2 linked regions of the Labrenzia sp. VG12 genome follow. Each later gene encodes a partner of the first gene's protein in a complex. Links are inferred from orthologs where the notes say so. Each region holds a gene or a part of one and is shown in the gene's direction. Other genes may lie near its edges.

The links.
Region 2: the proteins of trxB (region 1) and trxA are in contact, whole or in part, in a crystal structure (PDB 1F6M), measured with the Escherichia coli proteins. The link is inferred for Labrenzia sp. VG12 from one-to-one orthologs.

What each region holds. Positions count from the first base shown.
Region 1 is NZ_CP022529.1:2,627,477-2,637,873, forward strand. What follows is about bases 3,996-6,773. They hold trxB (thioredoxin-disulfide reductase), read left to right. Parts: upstream 3,996-4,789; coding sequence 4,790-5,758; downstream 5,759-6,773. Other genes in these bases: CHH27_RS12325 (LysR family transcriptional regulator), read left to right, coding at 5,790-6,686; CHH27_RS12330 (M20/M25/M40 family metallo-hydrolase), read right to left, coding at 6,713-6,773. Outside these bases: carB (carbamoyl-phosphate synthase large subunit), read left to right, coding at 1-1,843; transcription elongation factor GreA, read left to right, coding at 1,966-2,439; CHH27_RS12305 (hypothetical protein), read left to right, coding at 2,541-3,026; CHH27_RS12310 (Lrp/AsnC family transcriptional regulator), read right to left, coding at 3,074-3,541; more of CHH27_RS12330, read right to left, coding at 6,774-8,404; CHH27_RS12335 (Lrp/AsnC family transcriptional regulator), read left to right, coding at 8,544-8,963; protein-methionine-sulfoxide reductase catalytic subunit MsrP, read right to left, coding at 9,414-10,376.
Region 2 is NZ_CP022529.1:4,781,196-4,791,509, forward strand. What follows is about bases 4,216-6,910. They hold trxA (thioredoxin), read left to right. Parts: upstream 4,216-5,250; coding sequence 5,251-5,571; downstream 5,572-6,910. Other genes in these bases: addA (double-strand break repair helicase AddA), read left to right, coding at 4,216-5,165; grpE (nucleotide exchange factor GrpE), read left to right, coding at 5,716-6,354; CHH27_RS22165 (trimeric intracellular cation channel family protein), read left to right, coding at 6,609-6,910. In the rest of the region: double-strand break repair protein AddB, read left to right, coding at 1-1,659; more of addA, read left to right, coding at 1,656-4,215; more of CHH27_RS22165, read left to right, coding at 6,911-7,220; CHH27_RS22170 (VOC family protein), read left to right, coding at 7,351-7,734; CHH27_RS22175 (OsmC family protein), read right to left, coding at 7,824-8,273; CHH27_RS22180 (glycine cleavage T C-terminal barrel domain-containing protein), read right to left, coding at 8,311-9,360; CHH27_RS22185 (Lrp/AsnC family transcriptional regulator), read right to left, coding at 9,613-10,107. UniProt on the Escherichia coli protein: Participates in various redox reactions through the reversible oxidation of its active center dithiol to a disulfide and catalyzes dithiol-disulfide exchange reactions.

The sequences.
Region 1 (10,397 bases):
TCTGCGCAAGCTGAAATCGATGGGCTTCTCCGATGCGCGGCTGGCGAGCCTTGCCGGCCTCGACGAAAGCGACGTCAAGAAGCTGCGCCAGGACCTGGACGTGCATCCAGTCTACAAGCGCATCGACACCTGCGCCGCCGAATTCGCTTCGCCCACCGCCTATATGTATTCAACCTATGAAGCCCCCTTCATGGGCGCACCGGCTTGCGAAGCCGATCCGTCCGACAGGAAGAAGGTGGTCATCCTGGGCGGTGGCCCGAACCGGATCGGCCAGGGCATCGAGTTCGACTATTGCTGCTGTCACGCCGCCTTCGCGCTTGAGGACGCCGGTTACGAAACCATCATGGTCAACTGCAACCCGGAAACCGTCTCCACCGACTATGACACTTCCGACCGGCTCTATTTCGAACCGCTGACGGCCGAGGACGTTCTGGAGATCATCCGCAAGGAGCAGGAAAACGGAACTCTACACGGCGTTATCGTCCAGTTCGGCGGCCAGACGCCCCTGAAGCTGGCCCAGGCGCTGGTCAAGGCCGATGTGCCAATCCTCGGCACATCGCCGGACATGATCGACCTTGCAGAAGACCGTGACCGGTTCCAGAAGCTTCTGATCAAACTGGACCTGAAGCAGCCGGAAAACGGCATTGCCTATTCCGTCGAACAGGGCCGCCTGATTGCAGGCCAGCTCGGCCTGCCGCTCGTCGTACGTCCGTCCTACGTGCTGGGTGGCCGTGCCATGCAGATCATCCGCGACGAGGAAGCGCTCAACTCCTACCTGCTCGGTACCCTGCCCGAGCTGGTACCGGCGGAAGTGCGCGCCAAGTATCCGAACGACAAGACCGGCCAGATCAACACGGTGCTGGGCACCAATCCGCTGTTGTTCGACCGTTACCTGGACGGCGCCATCGAGGTCGATGTCGATGCGCTCTGCGACGGCAAGGACGTCTTTGTCTGCGGCATCATGGAGCATATCGAGGAAGCCGGCATCCACTCCGGCGACAGTGCCTGTTCGCTGCCACCTTTCTCGCTCGGCGAAGACATGCTGAACGAGCTGAAGCGGCAGACCAGGGCGCTGGCCCTGGCGCTGGAAGTCGGCGGCCTGATGAACGTTCAATACGCGATCAAGGACGGCGAGATCTTCGTTCTGGAAGTGAACCCGCGTGCCTCCCGAACCGTGCCGTTCGTCGCCAAGACCATCGGGGCTCCGGTCGCCAAGATCGCCAGCCGCGTCATGGCCGGCGAGAGCCTGGCCTCCTTCGGCCTTAGCGATCGCAAATACGACCACATTGCGGTCAAGGAAGCCGTGTTCCCCTTCGCCCGTTTTCCGGGCGTCGACACCATTCTCGGTCCGGAAATGCGTTCCACCGGCGAGGTCATGGGTCTGGACACCGCCTTCGGCAAGGCATTCGCCAAGTCGCAGATCGGCTGCGGCACCGGCGTTCCGGGCGAAGGCACCGTCTTCGTTTCCATGCGGGACCAGGACAAGGCAGGTGTGCTTGAGGCCGTGAAGAGCCTCGAGGAAGCCGGCTTCACCATCATCGCCACCGGTGGCACCCAGAAATTCCTGGAGGACCAGGGCATCGCGGTCAGGAAGATCAACAAGGTGCTTGAAGGCCGGCCACATATCGTCGATGCTATCAAGAATGGCGAAGTCCAGCTTGTCTTCAACACCACCGAAGGCGCGCAGGCCATCTCCGACAGCCGGTCGATGCGCCGGGCAGCCCTCCTGAACAAGGTTCCGTATTACACGACCCTTGCAGGTTCGGTTGCAGCGGCCAAAGGCATTACCGCCCACAAAGCGGGGAGCCTTGAAGTAAGACCTTTACAATCCTACTTCGGCTAAGGCTAATATACTCATTGACCGGCCGGGAAAGCGCGCCTTTCCCGGCTTGGTTTGTTTTTGTTAAAGCGCGGTCCTTGAAGAAGAGCAAAATAAGGACCCAATAAGTTGAAGGTCTGAGACCCATGGAAAAAGTTCCGATGACCTCCGCCGGTTACAAAATGCTTCAGGACGAGCTGAAGGAACGTACCACGGTTGAGCGTCCGCGCATCGTCGATGCGATTGCAGAAGCGCGCGCACATGGCGACCTGTCGGAAAACGCCGAATACCATGCGGCGAAGGAAGCCCAGAGCCTCAACGAAGGCCGTATTGCGGAACTGGAAGACAAACTTTCGCGCGCCGAGGTCATTGATGTGACCAAACTCAGCGGCGACACCGTGAAATTCGGCGCGACCGTGTCCCTGATTGATGAAGACACGGAAGAAGAGAAGAAATACATGATCGTTGGAGATGTCGAATCCGACGTGAAGCACAACAAGGTCTCGATTTCTTCCCCGATTGCACGTGCCCTGATCGGCAAATCTGTGGGTGACAGCGTTGAAGTCGCCGCACCGGGCGGTGCTCGTTCCTACGAGATCGTTGAAGTTCAGTTCGTCTGATCGCTTGTCTGCGCCGGTTTGTCCGGGGCAACTGATATTCCCCTTTGACGCGTGCCGGTCGCCCGCTAAGGTAGCAGTCGGTACGTGTCGGAGGGTGATTGATGGTCTTTCACGCAATCGCGGTGTGGCTGCTGGTCGCGTCACTGCCCCTGTGGGCCTATCGCTGGTTTCTCTATGCCAAGCTGGATGAGCGCGAACGCCAGATCTTCAAGCGTCTGGTGACGAAACGATACGAGGGCGCCTTTGCCTTCGGTGCGCGCATGTTCGGCTTTCTGGTCGCCCTTGCTGCGTCCGTGTTGCTTCTGGTTTACAGCCTTCGCTATTTCAAGCATGGCTCGCTTGAACTCGGCGTCTACAAGGAAACCGTCCGCACCCGTCTCTATTCCGGAATGGAACCGGTCGACCAGGCGCTGAACACCTTCCATTACGAACAGCCGCTCCCGGTCGCTATCTTGACCACCTGCTTCCTGCTCAGTGTGGTGTTTACGCTGGTCGCAACGGCTCTGCGCGATGTCGCTACGATCCTGCGGCTGCGCAAGAAGCTGGAACGCATCCAGTCCGGTCGCAGCGACGCGCAAGCGACCTGACAACGCGCCTCAAGCCTGAAGACTGTCCGGAAACGAGGTATTCGGCCTCAGTCGATCGGCACCACCGGTTCATCCTTGGTGCGCCGGATCGTCAGGGCGGTGCGCACGCTGTCGACATTGGGCGCGGCGGTCAGTTCGCGGATGATGAAGTTCTGGAAGGTCTGGAGATCCGGCGAAACGCATTTCAGAAGAAAATCGACCTCCCCGGACAGCATGTAGCTTTCCCGCACAAGCGGCCAGTTCTGCACCGTCTGTTCAAAGGCGATCAGGTCGGCCTCGGTCTGGCTATGCAGACCGACCATGGCAAAGGCCGTCACGTCATAGCCGAGCTGCTTTTCGTCCAGCAGCGTGCGGTATCCGAGAATCAGGCCGGCTTCTTCTAGGGCCCGGACCCGGCGAAGACACGGAGGCGCGGAAATGCCGACACGCCGCGCCAACTCGACATTGGTCATCCGTCCGTCTGCTTGCAATTCCTTCAGGATCTGCCAGTCAATGGCATCGAGCCGCGCTTTCACACCTGTCTCCTTAAAGCTTCCAACTGGACCCGGGTGTGGGCAATTACCACCGAGCCGGCCCCTCGTCTTGCGGAATGGGAGAATCCCGCGTTAACGTGTGTTTCAGGTGCCGAGTTATGATTTTTTGCGCGTTTGTGCAAGACTATAACAAAAATGCGCACGATTTCGAAAGATTACGATAGGGGAACTGCTCCTTAAATGCCACAGTTTGAGGAGATCGCGCCGTCGACCGCATGGGTCCTGACCGACGGCAAGGCCGGTGACTTGGCGCAATGCATCGGCGTAGTCGAAACGCTCGGCGTTCCTTATGAAACCCGGATCGTCGCACCAAAACCACCCTTTTCCTGGTGGCTTCCCTTCGGCCCGATCGACCCGCGCGAGTGGGAATCACGCCCAAAAAGCCCAATCGCTCTCCCCTATCCGGATATCGTCGTTGCCTCCGGCAGGCGCGCAGCTGGGTATCTGCGCCGGATCAAGCGGCGTTCGGGGGCAATACCTTTACCGTCTTTCTCAAGGACCCCCGCACCGGCCCGGAGGCCGCCGACCTGATCTGGGTGCCGGAACACGACAAATTGCGCGGCCGCAACGTTCTGGTCACGCCGACCTCTCCTCACAGGTTCTCCGCCAGCAAGCTTGCCGATCTGCGCGCCGAAACGCTGGTCGACATCGACCGGCTGAACCACCCGCGGGTGGCGGTCCTGATCGGCGGCGACAGCCGTCATCATACCTTCCGTGAAGAGGACCAGAAGCGCCTGCTTGCAGGCCTGCGCGACTTGGCAAATTCCCAAAAAGCGTCGTTGATGATCACGGCGTCGCGCCGGACGCCGCCGGATCTAGCCTATGGTCTTTCCAGCCTTGCCAGATCAGGACCCCATCTCTACTGGTCGGGCCAGGGGCCAAATCCGCTCGGACACTATCTTGCAAAAGCGGATGCAATCATCGCCACGGCCGATTCCACCAACATGATCGGTGAGGCCACAGCCACCGGAAAGCCGGTGCACGTGTTTCATCCTGCTGGCGGTCACGACAAGATCACCGGGTTTTTGGGGACTTTGGAACGGATCGGTGCAGTTCACCCCTTTCCAGGTCCGCTGAAAACCACTACCTACGAGCCGATAGATGCCACCCCGGTCATCGCGGACCGCATTCTCGCGGAATACGCAAGCTTTCGGCGGCAAGACTCACAGGAGCCCTGAAGACGGGCAACCGGACAGGAAGAGCCGGACCAAAGACAGGAAAAGGTGCGTCATGAGCACGGAACACAGCAAACTTCTGATCATCGGCTCCGGCCCGGCCGGTTATACGGCCGCCATCTACGCCGCGCGCGCCATGATCGAGCCGACCCTTGTTGCCGGCATCCAGCCGGGCGGTCAGCTCACCATCACCACTGATGTCGAGAACTATCCGGGGTTTGCCGATCCGGTCATGGGCCCCTGGCTGATGGAGCAGATGCAGAAGCAGGCGGAAAATGTCGGCACCAAGATCGTCTATGACACGATCATCAAGGCGGACCTTTCCCAGCGTCCGTTTCGGCTGGAGGCAGACAGCGGCACCGTGTTCACCGCGGACACGCTCGTGATCGCGACCGGCGCCCAGGCACGCTGGCTCGGCATCCAGTCCGAAGAGGATTTCATGGGCGCCGGCGTCTCTGCCTGCGCGACCTGTGACGGCTTTTTCTACCGCAACAAGGAAGTGGTCGTGGTCGGCGGCGGCAACACCGCCGTTGAGGAAGCTCTTTACCTGGCCAACCTCGCCTCCAAGGTGACGCTGGTGCATCGCCGTGACAGCCTGCGCGCGGAAAAGATCCTGCAGGACCGCCTGTTCAACAACCCCAAGATCGACATCGTCTGGGACAGCCAGGTCGACGAGATTCTCGGCGGCGGCATTCCCAAGGCCGTGACCGGCGTTCGTCTGAAAAACACCAAGACCGGCGAACTGTCGGAAATTTCCACAGATGGTGTTTTCATTGCCATCGGCCACGCGCCGTCGGTGGAACTGTTCAAGGATCAGCTCAAGCTGAAGCCGAACGGTTATATGGAAACCGCGCCGGATTCGACCAAAACCTCGATCCCGGGCGTTTTCGCGGCCGGCGATGTCACTGACGATATTTACCGCCAGGCGGTAACCGCCGCCGGCATGGGCTGCATGGCCGCGCTTGAAGCGGAGAAGTTTCTGGCCGAACATGAGGCCGCATCGACCAAACAGGCAGCCGAGTAAGGCTGCCTGCAACGCCCTTCGGAGGGGTCGCATGGACTGGGACAAGCTACGTATCTTTCATGCGGCCGCTCAAGCCGGCAGTTTCACCCATGCCGGTGACACGCTTCATATGAGCCAGTCCGCCGTCAGCCGGCAGGTCAGTGCGCTGGAACATGATCTGGGCGTGCCCCTGTTTCACCGCCACGCGCGTGGCCTGCTGCTCACGGAACAGGGCGAATTGCTCTATCGCACCGCCAGCGACGTCCTGATGAAGCTCGAGGCCGTCCAGTCAAGCCTGACGGACAGCAAGGAAAAACCCTCCGGCATTCTCCGGGTGACCACAACGGTCGGTCTCGGCTCCACCTGGCTCACCTCGCGGATCAAGAACTTCATCGACCTTTATCCCGATGTCGATCTGCACCTGATCTTCGACGATGACGAGCTTGATCTCGGCATGCGCGAGGCAGATGTGGCCATCCGCCTGCGCCAACCGACCCAGCCGGACCTGATCCAGCGCAAGCTGTTCACCGTGCATTTCCATGTCTATGCGTCACCGGAATATCTGCAGCGCTTCGGCGCACCGGTGTCGATCGACGATCTCGACAATCACCGCATCATCACCTTCGGCGAGCAGGCACCGGCCTATCTCAGGTCGATGAACTGGCTGGAAACGGCAGGACGTGTCACCACAAGCCCGCGCCGTTCGGTTCTGAAAGCCAACAACATCGTGGCGATCAAGCGGGCCGTTCAGAGCGGTGTCGGCATCGCCATGCTGCCCGATTACATCATTGACCAGTCTTCCAAGCTGGCGCCGGTGATGACCGAGCAGGAGGACAAGGTGCCCTCTTTCGACACCTATTTTGTCTATCCGTCCGAATTGAAGAACACGGCTCGCGTCACCGCATTCCGCGAGTTCCTGCTGGCCAACGCCCAGAACTGGGTCTACTAGGGCAAGGATCTCCTGCCCGCACCCCGTCAGCCATCCGCCAGAAACAGATCGCTGATTTCAGCCAGGATGCGGGGCAGCTCGTCAAAGGCGTAAGGGGCGTAAACGCGCTCGAACCGTTGATGGAACTCACGCCCCCACGGGCCGATATTCACCATGGGACATCTGAGGCTTTTCGGGTTTGGCTGATCAATCAGCCAACCCGGTGGCGTATTCCTGGCAACCAGCGCAGAAGAGCGGCCCTCCATGGAGCCAAAGAAGCTCATGTCGGAAATGCCTTCAAAATGGGGGCGCCAGATCAAGCGCCGGGACGGGTCATGCTGCCGCGTTGCCATGACGGCCGATATCGCGGTCTCAAGTGCGGTATCGTGCGCATGGTTCCGGTCGAGCCGGGTGGACGGATAGTGCAGACTGGCAAAACCGGTCACGATCACCGGTCCGGAGAGCCTTGCACGATCCACCAGCCAGATCACCAGCTCGCGGCTGACGGTCATCGGATTATCGACGCCTTCAAGCGCGGCCTGTTTTGCCATCAAGGCATTCTGGAAGCGGTCACCAAGCTGGCGTGCCGCTTCTGCCTTGAGATCCGCGTAGCTCAGAATGGGCATATCGGCAGGCTCCGGTCCGGCGGCGCTGCCCGACAGTGCGTAAAACCGGCGCGCATTGTCCGCCAGTCTGGCGAGACTGGCCTGCGCGGCAGCCTTTACCTGGCCAACAAAGCTGGCAAAGAGATCCTCCGGGTCCTGGGAATGGTAGAGCCAGTTGAAGGCAAGCCAGGTCCGCTCGGGGGTGGTGACCTCGTAAACGTCGCGCAGGTCCCTTGCTTCCAGACAGATCGGCGGCGGTGACACTGCGTCGCCGCCCCGGTCACTGAGGTCGGGATTGGCTTCGATCCGCCGCACGATCTCGGCTGCGATCATCTGGGCGCTGACACCCTCATAGGGGTAACTTGCATGCGAGCTCCTGCCGACCACCAGCGCAAAAGGCATCAGCTTGCCGATGGTGCCGGCAAAAACGGCGCGCCCCTCGCTGCCGTCGCCCTGGTCCGAGGTTACGTCCATGTTGATGGCCCCGGCAGGATCCAGACCCATGTCAGCCATCAGCTCCGGCAAGCTGTCGCGCAAGGCGCGCATGCCCCGGCTGTCACGTTCTTCGTCCGGACTGCAGCAAAGCACCAGATTGCCTGTCCGCTCGCTGCGCGCCGCGAACTGCTCAAGTACGGCAACACCGGCTGCAAGGCCGCTTTTCATATCCAGCATGCCGCGGCCCGGCAGGAAGTCGCCGCTTGCCAGATCGGTCTTCGCACGCTCCTCCTGCAGCGTCAGGTTTGGCCTTTCCAGATCCGCGAGCAGAGCCGTTCTGAGTTCATAAGGCTCCCGGCTGAGATCCTTGAGATCGTGATAGTTTTCAACGGACACGGTGTCATAGTGCCCTGTCAGCAGCAGGGCCTTGCGGCCGGCGCCGCGAACCACTGCCACGACGTTGCGGGCCGGCGTGCCCTCCAGTCCCTCCACCAGACGGATGTCGTCGGGGTTGTCGCGGAAATACGGTATCTCGCTCAAAAGCGCCACAAGCTGCCGTGCAAAGGCCGCCTCGCCGGGCGTTCCGGTTTCGCTGGCAAGGCGCACCAGCCGGCAGGCGAGTTCCTCGACGCGCTCCGCTGGCTGCCATACTCCATGAGCGTGGTTTGCTTCCACAGGCGCCGCTGTGTCCGGTGTCATTCCTGTTCCTTCCCTGTCTGGCCTCTTTGCCAAAACATCCCCCGGACAAGGGTCAAGGAATACGCAAAAACCTGTCAAATTATCTAGTATTCTGCGTATTCTGTCAGTTCGATTAACGAAACTGACAGCGAAGACAGACATGATGGATGACCTGGACCGGAGACTGATCGCGGAATTGCGCATCAACAGCAGGGCCTCTCTGCCCAAGCTTGCCGAGATCCTGAAAGTTGCGCGCGGCACGGTTCAGACCCGACTGGACCGCCTGATTGCCAACGGCACGATCAAGAGCTTCACCATCCGCCTCAGTGACGACATGCCCGAGAATCTGCTGCGTGCGGTCATGCTGATCGAGTTGAGCGGCAACAACCTGAAGAACACGGTCGCCACGATCAAACGCATTCCCGGCATTGCTAGCCTCTCCAACACCAATGGCGTCTGGGACATCATCGCGGAAATCGAAGTTTCCAGCCTGCCAGCCATGAACAGTGTCATATCGGAAATTCGCATGATGAACGGCGTTGGAAAGTCCGAAACCTTCATGCTGCTGGGCCCGGCCTAGCCGCCAATCGCAGGGACACATGAGAGGGTCAGGTCAAAAAATATGCAAAAACCTGAGTGCAATTTTGCCAGGCAATCAAACCAGATCCGGGCTTCCGCAAAGAAATTCTGACGGAATACGCAAAAAATGTCGTGTGCCGCCGATTAATTGAACAGGATTAACATATTGGAAAACAAATCTTTTCCACCGCCACCAAAGCCTGAAAACACAGACCTGCGCAAAATGCATAGCAGGTCTGCGCACCTGCCTCTTGTTTATGCGGCTTGTGCACTGCATATAAGCATCACTGTTGGTCACGCGGACGTCACGTCCTCCTCCCAGTGATGTCCAGACCAGCTGTTCCCCTCTGGAAGGTGATTCCACTGGTTTCAGTGAATCAAAATAAACTGCCGGGTCCTTAAAGACCCGGCTCTTTTTTTGCCTATACTTTGCTGCAGCGCAAAATCTTCCCTACATGAACAGAAGCTCGCCCTTCATGTCCTTGTAGAGATGCGCCACCTGTTCCTCATAGCCATTGTAGAGAAGCGTGTCCCGCCGTTCGTCCGTGCCCAGGATCCGTTCCGATGCCTGCGGCCAGCGGCGGTGCGGCACCGACGGGTTCACATTGGCCCAGAAGCCGTATTCCTTCGGCTGGATCTCTTCCCAGAAGCTGACAGGACGCTGGTCCGTGAAGGTGATCTTCACCACCGACTTGATGCATTTGAAGCCGTATTTCCAGGGCGTCACCAGACGGACCGGAGCGCCGAACTGTTTGGCGAGTGGCTTGCCATAGACACCGGTCGCCATGAAGGTCAGCTCGTTGGTGGCCTCTTCCAGGGTCAGGCCCTCCACATAGGGCCAGGGATACCAGGACTGTTTCTGACCGCTTGCGACCGACGGATCGTGGAACGTCTCGAAACGCAGATATTTTGCACCCGTCTGAGGACCCGCGAGCTTGACCAGGTCCGCCAGTGCAAAGCCTGACCAGGGCACGGCCATCGACCAGGCCTCGACACAGCGGTGCCGGTAAAGACGCTCTTCCAGCGGCATCCTGGCCAGCAGATCGTCGATGTCGATGGTCTGCGGATTGTCGATCATGCCATCCAGCGTCACTGTCCAGGGCCGGATCTTGAGGGCCTGGGCCGCCGGCCAGATCTGCTTGTGTGAGCCGAACTCATAAAAATTGTTGTATTTGGACGCGACGTCTTCGGCGGTGAGGTCCCGGTCCAGCGTGTAGGCTGCATTGCGCGTGACCGGATAGAGCCCGGCACTCGGGTCTTCTTCCGCAAAAGCCGGCCGGAGACCAAGCCCGCTGCCGAGAAGCGCACCGCCGCCGGCAAGACCTGCCAGGATCTGCCGCCGGTTCAGGAAAACGGCCTCCGGCGTGGCATCGCGCTCAGCAAGGTTCCAGCTGCGTTTCTTCAGGATGTTCATGCGTCTCACTCCATTTGCCCC
Region 2 (10,314 bases), 2.2 Mb from region 1 along the record:
CTGGCCGTCGAGGCGAGCCGCGAGGAAGCGGGCAAGGCGCATACGCCGCGCTGGAAGAAGGTCCACGACGCCGACTGGGACGTGATCGCGGATCTTGTCGAGCGGCTGGCAGCAGCGCTGAAACCCCTGGAAGACCTGGCATCTTCCAGTGAGCCGCTAGATCTGATGGACCTGGCACGGCGGCACATCGAGGTGATCGAGGCGATTTCAGGGGATGAAACCGGCTCGGTCGCGGAACTCTATGCCGGTGAAGCGGGCGAGGCCCTCGCGGAATTCTTCACCGGCCTCCTGGAAGCCGGCTCCAGCGGGCTCGATATTCCGCCTGGTGAGTGGCCATCCGTCCTGCCTGCGCTGATGTCTGGCCACGCCGTCCGCCGCCGTCTGCCGGGCGACACGCGCATACAGATCCTCGGTCCCATGGAAGCGCGGCTGCAGAGCTTCGACTTCATGATCATGGGTGGTCTGAACGAAGGCGTCTGGCCGCAGCGCACCCGCAATGACCCGTGGCTGAACCGGCCGATGAAACGGGACATGGGACTGGAGCCGCCCGAACGGCGGCTGGGGGCCGCCGCACATGATTTTGCACAAGGGTTCGGCACAAGGCGCGTGTTGCTGTCACGTGCGGCCCGAAGTGATGGCGCCCCCACCGTGGCCTCGCGCTGGCTGCAGCGGCTGACCACGCTTGCAGGGCCTGAACTCACAAGGGACCTTGAGGCACGCGGGGCGGTCTACCCGGAACTGGCCTCCCAGCTTGACCGGTCCGAAGGTGCGGTGCGTCCGGCCCGGCGTCCGGCGCCTCTGCCTCCGCTGGCAGCCCGGCCGGCCTCCTTGTCCATCACCGAGATCGAGCGGCTCATCCGCGATCCCTATGCGATCTACGCACGCCACGTTCTGGAGCTGCAGCCGGTAGAGCCAATCGGCGGCGAGCCGGGGGCGGCTGACAAGGGCAATCTCATTCATGATGCCCTGGCGCAGTTCCTGATGACCTGGCAGGGCCCCTTCGACGACAGCGCAGTCGACGCGCTGATCGGAATAGGCGAAGAGCTGTTTGAACCGCTTGATGCGTTTCCGGCGATCCGGGCGCTCTGGTGGCCAAGGTTCCAGAAGATTGCGGCCGGATTTGTGGCCTATGAGGGCAAAAGATCCGCATCCATCGACACGCGGCATCTGGAGATCGGCGGCGGTGTTGCGCTCGCCCTGCCCGGATTTGATTTCCGACTGCGCGGCCGGGCCGACCGTATCGATCAGCTGCAGGGGGGCTCCCTCTCGGTGATCGATTACAAGACAGGGCAGGTGCCGTCGCAAAAACAGGTCGACGCGCTGCTGTCGCCGCAACTGCCTCTGGAAGCCGCAATGATCAAACGGTTCGGCTTCAAGGACGTGCCGGCGGATGCCGAGGTTTCGGAACTGGTCTACCTGCAGCTGAAGGGCGGCGCGGAACCGGTCATCGAGGCGGTGCGAAACCCCAAGGATGTTCCGCTGGAAGGCCTGATCGAAGATGCCTGGGCGCGCCTGGAGCAATTGATCGCCCATTATGCAAAGCCCGAGACCGGGTATCTGTCGCGCGCCCGTGTCATGCGCGAGCGGCAGATGGACGGCGACTATGACCATCTGGCCCGGACCCAGGAATGGGCCCTTGGTGGGGAGGAACCGTCATGAGCGGGTTCCAGATCCCGGAACTGACCCGTGAACGTCAGGATCTTGCCTCGCGCCCGCGTGCCTCGGCCTGGGTGAGTGCCAATGCCGGATCCGGCAAGACCTTTGTCCTGTCGCGCCGGGTTGTGCGGCTTCTGCTGGATGGCACGGACCCGTCCCGCATCCTCGCGCTGACCTTTACCAAGGCCGCTGCTGCCGAAATGGCGACCCGTGTTTTCCGCATCCTGGGCGACTGGGTGACCAGGGACGATGAAGCGCTGTCCCGGGAGCTGCAGGATATCGAGGGGCGGAGACCGGATGCCGCGCGCCTTGCCATGGCACGCAGGCTCTTCGCCCGAGCGCTAGAGACCCCCGGTGGACTGAAGATCCAGACCATCCACGGCTTCTGCGAAGCCCTGCTGCACCAGTTCCCGCTGGAGGCCAACGTGGCCGGGCATTTTGCGGTGCTGGATGATCGCATCGCCGCAGAACTGATGGCCGAATCCCGCGCCACCGTGCTTCATGCCGCCGAGACCGACCCGGCGAGCACCTATGGCCGGGCCCTTGCCTCGGTGATCGATCTGATGAGCGATGGCGGTGCCCAGAAGGCTCTGGATGAACTTATCCAGAGCCGGGATGCCTTCCGCCGCTGGACCAATGATGCGGACGGGCTTTTGCCCGCGCTTGAAGAGCTTGCCGGATTGCTCGACGTGGATCCGTCGCTGCGGCTGGCAGAGTTCGATCGGCGGTTCAAGGCGGAGTGTCCCCTCGATCTCAATACCTGCCGCGCATATGCCGAGGCGCTCGGGACCGGTTCAAAAACCGATCAGGCCCGCGGCGATGCGCTGGTCGAAGCCGCAAGCCTGGCGGACCTGACGGCTTTCCGCGAGGCCTGGCAATCCATCTTCCTGACGGCCAAGCTTGAGCCGCGCAAATCGCTCGCCACCAAGAAGATTGTTGCGGATTTCCCGCAGATGCTGGACGCTCTGGGCGCCGAGCAGGACCGACTGTTGTCGCTGCTGGACGAGCGCCGCAAGGTTGCCACCTATGAAGGCACGGCGTCGCTCCTGCATCTGGCCGACGCGGTGATCCGGCACTATGAGCGCGCAAAGACGGCGCGCGGGTATCTGGATTTCGAGGACCTGGTCGTCAAGACCGCATCGCTTCTGCAGAAGTCGGATGCGGCCCTCTGGGTGCAATACAAGCTCGACCAGGGGCTTGACCATATCCTGGTGGATGAGGCCCAGGACACCAGCCCGCGCCAATGGGACGTGGTAACGGCGCTGGCCGCAGAGTTCTTTTCAGGTGAAGGTGGACATGACCGGGTGCGGACCCTGTTTGCGGTCGGCGACGAAAAGCAGTCGATCTACTCGTTTCAGGGGGCTGTTCCGGCCTATTTCGACGCCATGCGCCGGGAATTCGCGCAAAGGGCAGGTGAAGCGGAACGGGAATTTCATTCCGTCAATCTGCAGCTGTCTTTCCGGTCGACGCCCGATGTGCTCGGCGCTGTCGATGAGGTGTTCCGCGAAGAAAGTGCCCACAGGGGCCTTTCCCAGGACGTGAAGGCACCTGTGCACGAGGCGATCCGCCGCGACCCCGGAATTGTCGATATCTGGCCGTTGGAAGCGGAAGCGGAAATCGAGGAGCCGGACGACTGGCGGCAGCCGATCGACCATGTCGGCTCCGGCAGTCCGATGATCAAGGTCGCCAGACGCATTGCCGGGGAAATCGCCGACTGGATGCGGGACGGCGTGGCTGATCCCGGCGACGTCATGATCCTTGTTCGCAAACGCGGTCCCTTTGTCGAGGCGCTCAACCGGGAACTGAAGGAACGCGACATTCCGGCTGCCGGCAGCGACAGGCTGGTGTTGACGGACCACATCGCGGTCAAGGATCTGGCCGCGCTTGGCCGGTTCCTGCTGCTGCCGGAAGACGATCTGTCGCTTGCCTGCGTGTTGAAAAGCCCGCTCTTCGGCTTGGGAGACGAGGATCTCTTCCAGATCGCCCGGGAGACGCCTGACAAGGTCCGGCCGGGCACGCTCTGGCAGATGCTGGTCAAGCGGTCCGAGACCAGCGAGACCTGGAAACAGGTCCGGGCAAGGCTTGAGGATTGGCGCGCCCGCGCCGACTTCGTGCCGCCCTATGAATTTTATGCCCGCCTGCTGGGGGCCGATGGCGGTCGAAAGGCCTTCCGGTCCCGGCTCGGGGTTGAAGTCGATGACGTTCTCGACGAGTTCCTGGCACTGACCATGGCCTATGAACAGGCCGGCACGCCTGGTCTTGAAGGGTTCCTTGCCTGGATGGCGGCGGCCCCGACGGAGATCAAGCGTGAGCTGACCAACACCAAGGGCATGGTCCGGATCATGACGGTGCACGGGTCCAAGGGGCTTGAGGCGCGGATCGTCATTCTGGTGGATCCGGGTGCTGCGCCGGTCAGCGCGATCCATGATCCGTCTTTTCTGCCGCATCCGCGTCTGAACAATGATCTTTTGCCGCCGGCGCTTGTATGGCTACCGCCAAAGGCTGATCGCACAAGCTGGCACGACGAGACCGTTGATGCGTTGCGGGCGGCCCAGGAAGAGGAATATCGGCGGCTTTTGTATGTGGCACTGACACGCGCCGAAGACCGGCTGATTGTCTGTGGCTGGGAGCCGAAACGCGGTGCCCATGAAAACTGCTGGTATTCCATGGTGTCGCGGTCCCTGAAACCGGGAGCGCAGGAACTGTTTGGTCCGGACGGCGCTGTATCAGGGTGGCGCTGGCAGAAGGACGGGGCGGGCACACATCCGGCCTCCGGGACTGTCTCCAGGGTCCCTGAAGCGTCCGAAGAGACAGCGCCGCCACTGCCTGCATGGCTGTCGGAACCGGTACGGCCGCTGCCGAAAAAGAAGCGCCTGCAGCCTTCAAGAGCCTTCGAGGCGATGGAGGAGAAAGAGGGGATTGATCCCGTGCCGGCAGTCTCCAGGCTTCAGGCGGGACGGGACCCGGCCTCCTGGCCGCTGGAGCGGGGACGGCTGGTTCACCGCCTGTTGGAGCTCCTGCCCGACCTTGTGGCGGGCGAGCGGATGCAGGCTGCGGAAAACTATCTCGATCAGGCGCTGCGCCCGGAATTCATCTCCCGTCGCGAGCGCTTGCTGGAAGAGGTCGCGCGCATTCTGGACGACCCTGAATTCGCGCCGCTGTTTGCGGCCCGGGCACGAGCCGAGGTGCCTGTCGTTGGCACGATTCGCATTGCCGATGGCACGGAGGTCGAAATCTCCGGGCAGATCGACCGGCTTCTGGTTGAGGATAACCGGGTTGTGATTGTGGATTACAAGACGAATTTTCATCCGCCGGAAGAGGTTGCGGAAGTTCCTCTCGAATATCGCGCACAGCTTTGTGTTTACAGGGAAATGCTGAAGCAGATTTATCCGGGCCGGGACATTTCCGCCTGTCTTTTGTGGACCTCCGGCCCTTCCCTGATGGAAATCCCGGCGGCAATGCTCGACGAGACCTTTGCCGGATTGCGGCCTGACGGCACAGCCGCTTGACGCCGCGCCTCTTGCTTCCTACGTTCGTGCCAACTGACGCGCTTACATAGTGTAGGCGTGACCCCCAGACCTACGAGATCTAGTTATGGCAACCACGCAAGTCACCGATGCCTCCTTTGAGGCGGAAGTTCTGAATTCCGACGCTCCGGTCGTCGTCGACTTCTGGGCCGAATGGTGCGGCCCCTGTAAGATGATCGCTCCGGCACTTGAGGAAATCTCCGAAGAGATGGACGGCCAGGTGAAGATCACCAAGCTGAACATCGACGAAAACCAGGACATGGCCATGAAATATGGCGTCCGCTCCATCCCGATGCTGATCCTGTTCAAGGGTGGTGAGCCGATGGCGCAACAGATCGGTGCTGCGCCGAAAGGCAAGCTGTCCGACTGGATCAAGAGCGCCCTTTAAGAAATGATCTTCCTGCGGCCCACCGGCGGCAGGCCATATGAGCGCGGCCGGCGGATATGCGAAAGCTTATCCGCCGATCCTCTTTGAAATGGCCGGCAATTGGTATAAAGCAGCCGCATTGGATTTTAGCCAGACGGACCATTCATGAGTGACGAGAACAAATCCCCGGAAGAACAGCCGGCAGACGTGACGCCGGAAACCGAAGCCGCGGCCGGTGAAACCGGTGCTGACGCGACCGGCATGGATCCACTCGAACTGCTGCAGACGGAAAATGCCGACCTCAAGGACCGGGCACTCCGTGCCATGGCCGAGATGGAAAACCTGCGCCGCCGCACGGAGAAGGAAATCAAGGACGCCCGCCAATATGCGGTCTCCGGTTTTGCGCGCGACATGCTGACCGTTTCTGACAATCTGCGCCGCGCGTTGGAAGCCCTGCCGGAAGATGACCGCAAGAACGCCGATGCCGGCGTTGCCTCGCTGATCGAAGGTGTTGAGATGATCGAACGCGATCTGCTCAACCAGCTGGAGAAAAACGGCGTCAAGAAACTCAACCCGGAAGGCCAGAAATTCGACCCGAATTTCCACCAGGCCATGTTCGAGGTACCGAACACGGAAGTGCCGAACAACACCGTGGTTCAGGTCATGCAGGCCGGCTATGTCATCGGCGAGCGCGTCCTGCGACCGGCCATGGTCGGTGTCTCCAAGGGCGGGCCGAAGGACGTTGCCCAGGCACCGGCGGATGCCGCTGGTGAAGCCGGGCAGACTGTCGACAAGAGCGCCTGATCGCGCCATCGTCTTTCTTTGAAAGAAGCCACTTCCGCCAGTCGCGGGAGTGGTTTTTTTTCGGCCGGCGTTGGTAAGCTTCGCCTTTGCGGGGCTTGTCCCTGTAGTCCTTGCCCTGAAAGGGAGTTACAACACGCTTTTTCCATCGGGGAAGAAGTGGCGAGGCTCATAGATCAAGTCATGGGGTGACGGCAAACCGGAAAGCTGGCTGACCCGAACCTGGTCTTGCGGTCCAACGAGTGAAAAGGGGCACCATGCTGCTGCAGATGCTGGATTATCTCGGCGTTGCCGTTTTTGCGATCACGGGCGGCATCATGGCGTCGCGCAAGCAGCTCGATTTCATCGCGTTTCTGTTCTTTGCCACCCTGACCGGCATTGGCGGCGGCACGCTCCGCGATCTGCTTCTTGGCGTGCCGGTGTTCTGGGTCCAGAATGAAACCTATCTGCTGGTCTGCCTCGCGGTCAGCGTTTTTGTCTGGTTCTTTGCCGACTGGATCGAGTCCTTGAACAAGCCGCTTCGCTGGGCCGACGCAGTCGGGATCGCCGCTTATTCCGTGATGGGGGCTGCCAAGGCCCTGTCGGTCGGTGACACAATCCTGGTAGCAGTCCTGATGGGAGTTGCAACGGCAACATTCGGCGGCGTCCTGAGGGACACGATTGCCCGTGAACCGTCTTCCATCGTCAAATCCGAGATCTATGTCAGCGCGGCATTTGCCGGCGCGGGAAGTTATGTCCTGCTGGTGCAAGTGGATCTGCCGCAAGTCGCCTGTGCCCTTCTGGCCGGTGCGATCGCACTGATCCTGCGTGGCGGCGCTATTTTGCGGGGATGGACCTTGCCCGGCTATCGCGCCGGCAAGCGCAGCTAATTGGCAGGGCGTCCCGATATTGACAAAAATCGCGATGAAATTGCGTTATGTCACAGGTCTGTCCGTCGGTCCGCAGTAGGATCAACACAGCCTCAGGGTGCAATTTCACAAATGGAGGATGGAGAAGATCATGGCCGAGCACGGTATCTTCTACTGGAACGAGCTGATGACGCGCGACACCCAGAAAGCCAAGGATTTCTATGGCAAGACTCTCGGGTGGACCTTCACCGAAATGCCGATGGAAGACGGCACCTATGTCGTGGCCAACCTCGGTGACAAGCCGGTCGGTGGCTTTTTCCCGATGAATGCGCCCCATTTCGACGGCATACCGGAACACTGGATGTCCTACATTGCCGTCGACAATATCGACGAGCGACTGGAGCTTGCAAAGGCCCATGGCGCGGAAGTCATGCGTCCTCCCTTTGATGTGCCCGGCATCGGCCGCATCGCAATCCTGAAGGATGTCGGTGGCGCGGTTCAAGGCTGGATGACACCTGCCGAGATGGCCGGCTGAGTATTCAGCAGTCGTTGTCCGAAGAAAAAAGGCCGGATTGCAGGATCCGGCCTTTTCGTTATCCTATGTTCCGCGCCTTTTGCCGATGCTCATAGAACGTTGATTTCGACGCTGTCGGCGAGAGTGTTGGCGATGAAACAGTAGCGATGAGCTCGCGCCTGCATTTCTCCCAACTGGCTTGCGTCAACTTCGAAACCTGTGTCGAAGCGCACCTTCGGATGCAGGTCGATCCGTGTCACGGACATCTGTCCCCTCGCATTTTTTCCCAGATGGGCGACCGCCTGGTCGTGATAGCTGGCGACAGGCCAGCCCGCCTTGGCTGACAGCGCGAGAAACGTCATCATGTGGCAACTGGAGAGCGCGGCAGCGAGGGCCTGTTCGGGATTGGTATTTTCTGGATCACCGCCCCAGTCCGGGGCGGCATCCACCTGAACTTCATGACCTGCATTATACTGCACGGTGTGGGCGTTGGAGTATTTGCCTGTCTGCAAGGTTGCCTCACTTCGATGCCAATGCAGCGCGATCTCCAAATCCGACATTTTTTGGGTCTCCGGCGTATGTCAGGTCGATACTGTGTCAGGCTGCCGCGAGCTTTTTGCGCGGATCGAAGAACGGCCTTTCAGCGACCGTGGCTGCTGCATGGCCGGAAGGCATTACAATCTCGAGCTGCGTGCCGATATCGGCGCAGTCGACCGAAACCATGGCAAGTGCGATGTTCTTCTCAAGACGCGGCGAATAGATGGCCGAAGTCACCTTGCCCACGCAAACACCGTCGCGGTTGATGGTCCAGAAGGCTGTGTTCGGTCCTGTCAGCGGCGCGCTGTCTATGATCAGTCCGACCTGCTTGCGTGTCACACCATTGTCCCGGACCCGCTGAAGCGCGAATTTGCCGATGAATTCCGCGTCGCTGTCCAGATTGACCAACCGATCCAATCCGAGTTCAAACGGGTTGGTGTTGATGTCCGCGTCGGCGTGATAGGAGAGCATTCCGCCTTCGATACGTCGGATGGTAGAAGTGTGGCCCGGCTTCAGGCCGAGGGGACCGCCGACTTCCATGATGCGCTCCCAGAGCTGGTCGCCATAGGTGCTGTCGCGAAGGTAGATTTCATAGCCCAGTTCGCTGGACCAGCCTGTGCGCGACACAATGAGCGGAATACCGTCAAGCTCCACCTCGCGCAGCCAGTAATAGCGCAGGTCCATGATCCCGTCGCCAAAGAGGGCGAGCATGATGTCGCCCGACTTGGGACCTTGCAACTGCAGCGGTGAGACATCCGGCTCCGAGATGGTCACGTCCAGACCGGAATGCACAGCCACGCCTTGTGCCCAGAGCAGGATGTCGCTGTCGGCGATCGACAACCAGAAATGGTTCTCGCCCAGACGCAGCAGGATCGGGTCGTTCAGGATGCCGCCATGGGCATTGGTGATCAGAACGTATTTACATTGCCCCACCGCCATGGTCGACAGGTCGCGCGGGGTCAGCATCTGCGTGAATTTCGCGGCGTCCGGCCCAGTAATCTCAACTTGCCGCTCCACTGCCACGTCGCACAAAATGGCGTCGTTCACCAAGTTCCAGAAATTCTGTACCGGGTCGCCGAAATCTCGTGGAATGTACATATGATTGTACACTGAAAAGCCCCTGGCACCCCAGCGAACCGTCGCTTCAAAAAAAGGAGATTTGCGGATCTGTGTTCCAAATCCGAACTCATGAGCTTGCATTCAATCCTCCACCCACATGTGCAATCCGGGCTGTCCCGCTGCGGCGTCATTGATGCCTGGCAAAATAGGGTCTTTCGATTGAAGGCGTGGCCTGAAATCCGGTGGTTCACTAGTCCGTTCAGACTGTTTTCAAGGCTAATCTCAGTCCAAACAGACATTGGGCTAGCGTTGGGGCGGTGACACCAGCTTGGCCAGATTGGGTTGCTTGGCCTTGATCAGGCGTGTAGCGAAGTAGGTCATGTATCTGTCGATGCCCAGTTCAGCCGACAAAAGCTCTTCCATCAGTTCCTGGAAACTCGCCAGGCTGGGCGTGACAACGGTCATGACATAGTCAGAGCCGCCGCCAGTCGCGACGCAATTGATAATCGCATCTTCGGTCAGGATATGGTTTTCGAAACGCTCAAAATCAGACTTGCGATGATGTTCCAGGGAAATGGTCACGACCACGCGAGTCACATCGACGATCCGATCAAGCGCAATATCGGCATGGTAGCCGCGAATGAACCCTTCCGCGCGCAGACGGTTAAGGCGCGCCCAACACGGTGTGGCAGACAGGTTCACGATTTCGGCCAACTTGGCCTTGCTCAGTTGACCATGTTTCTGCACCGCGCTGAGTATGCGGATATCCGTCGGATCGAGGCCGGTTCGTAGTCTCATCGGACCACACTTTGCTCCCTGTCGCATAGGCGCCGCTTTCACTTTATTGCTACTTACAATTTCCAGATTTTCCAATATGGAACTTTACGATCGAAAGGGGACACGATTGCGCGGCAGCGAAGCGACCAATTCCGTCAAGAAGAATTACTTCTGGTTGGCCGCAAGGGCTTCCTGTCCCGGCGGCGCAGAAATATGGAAAGCACGCAA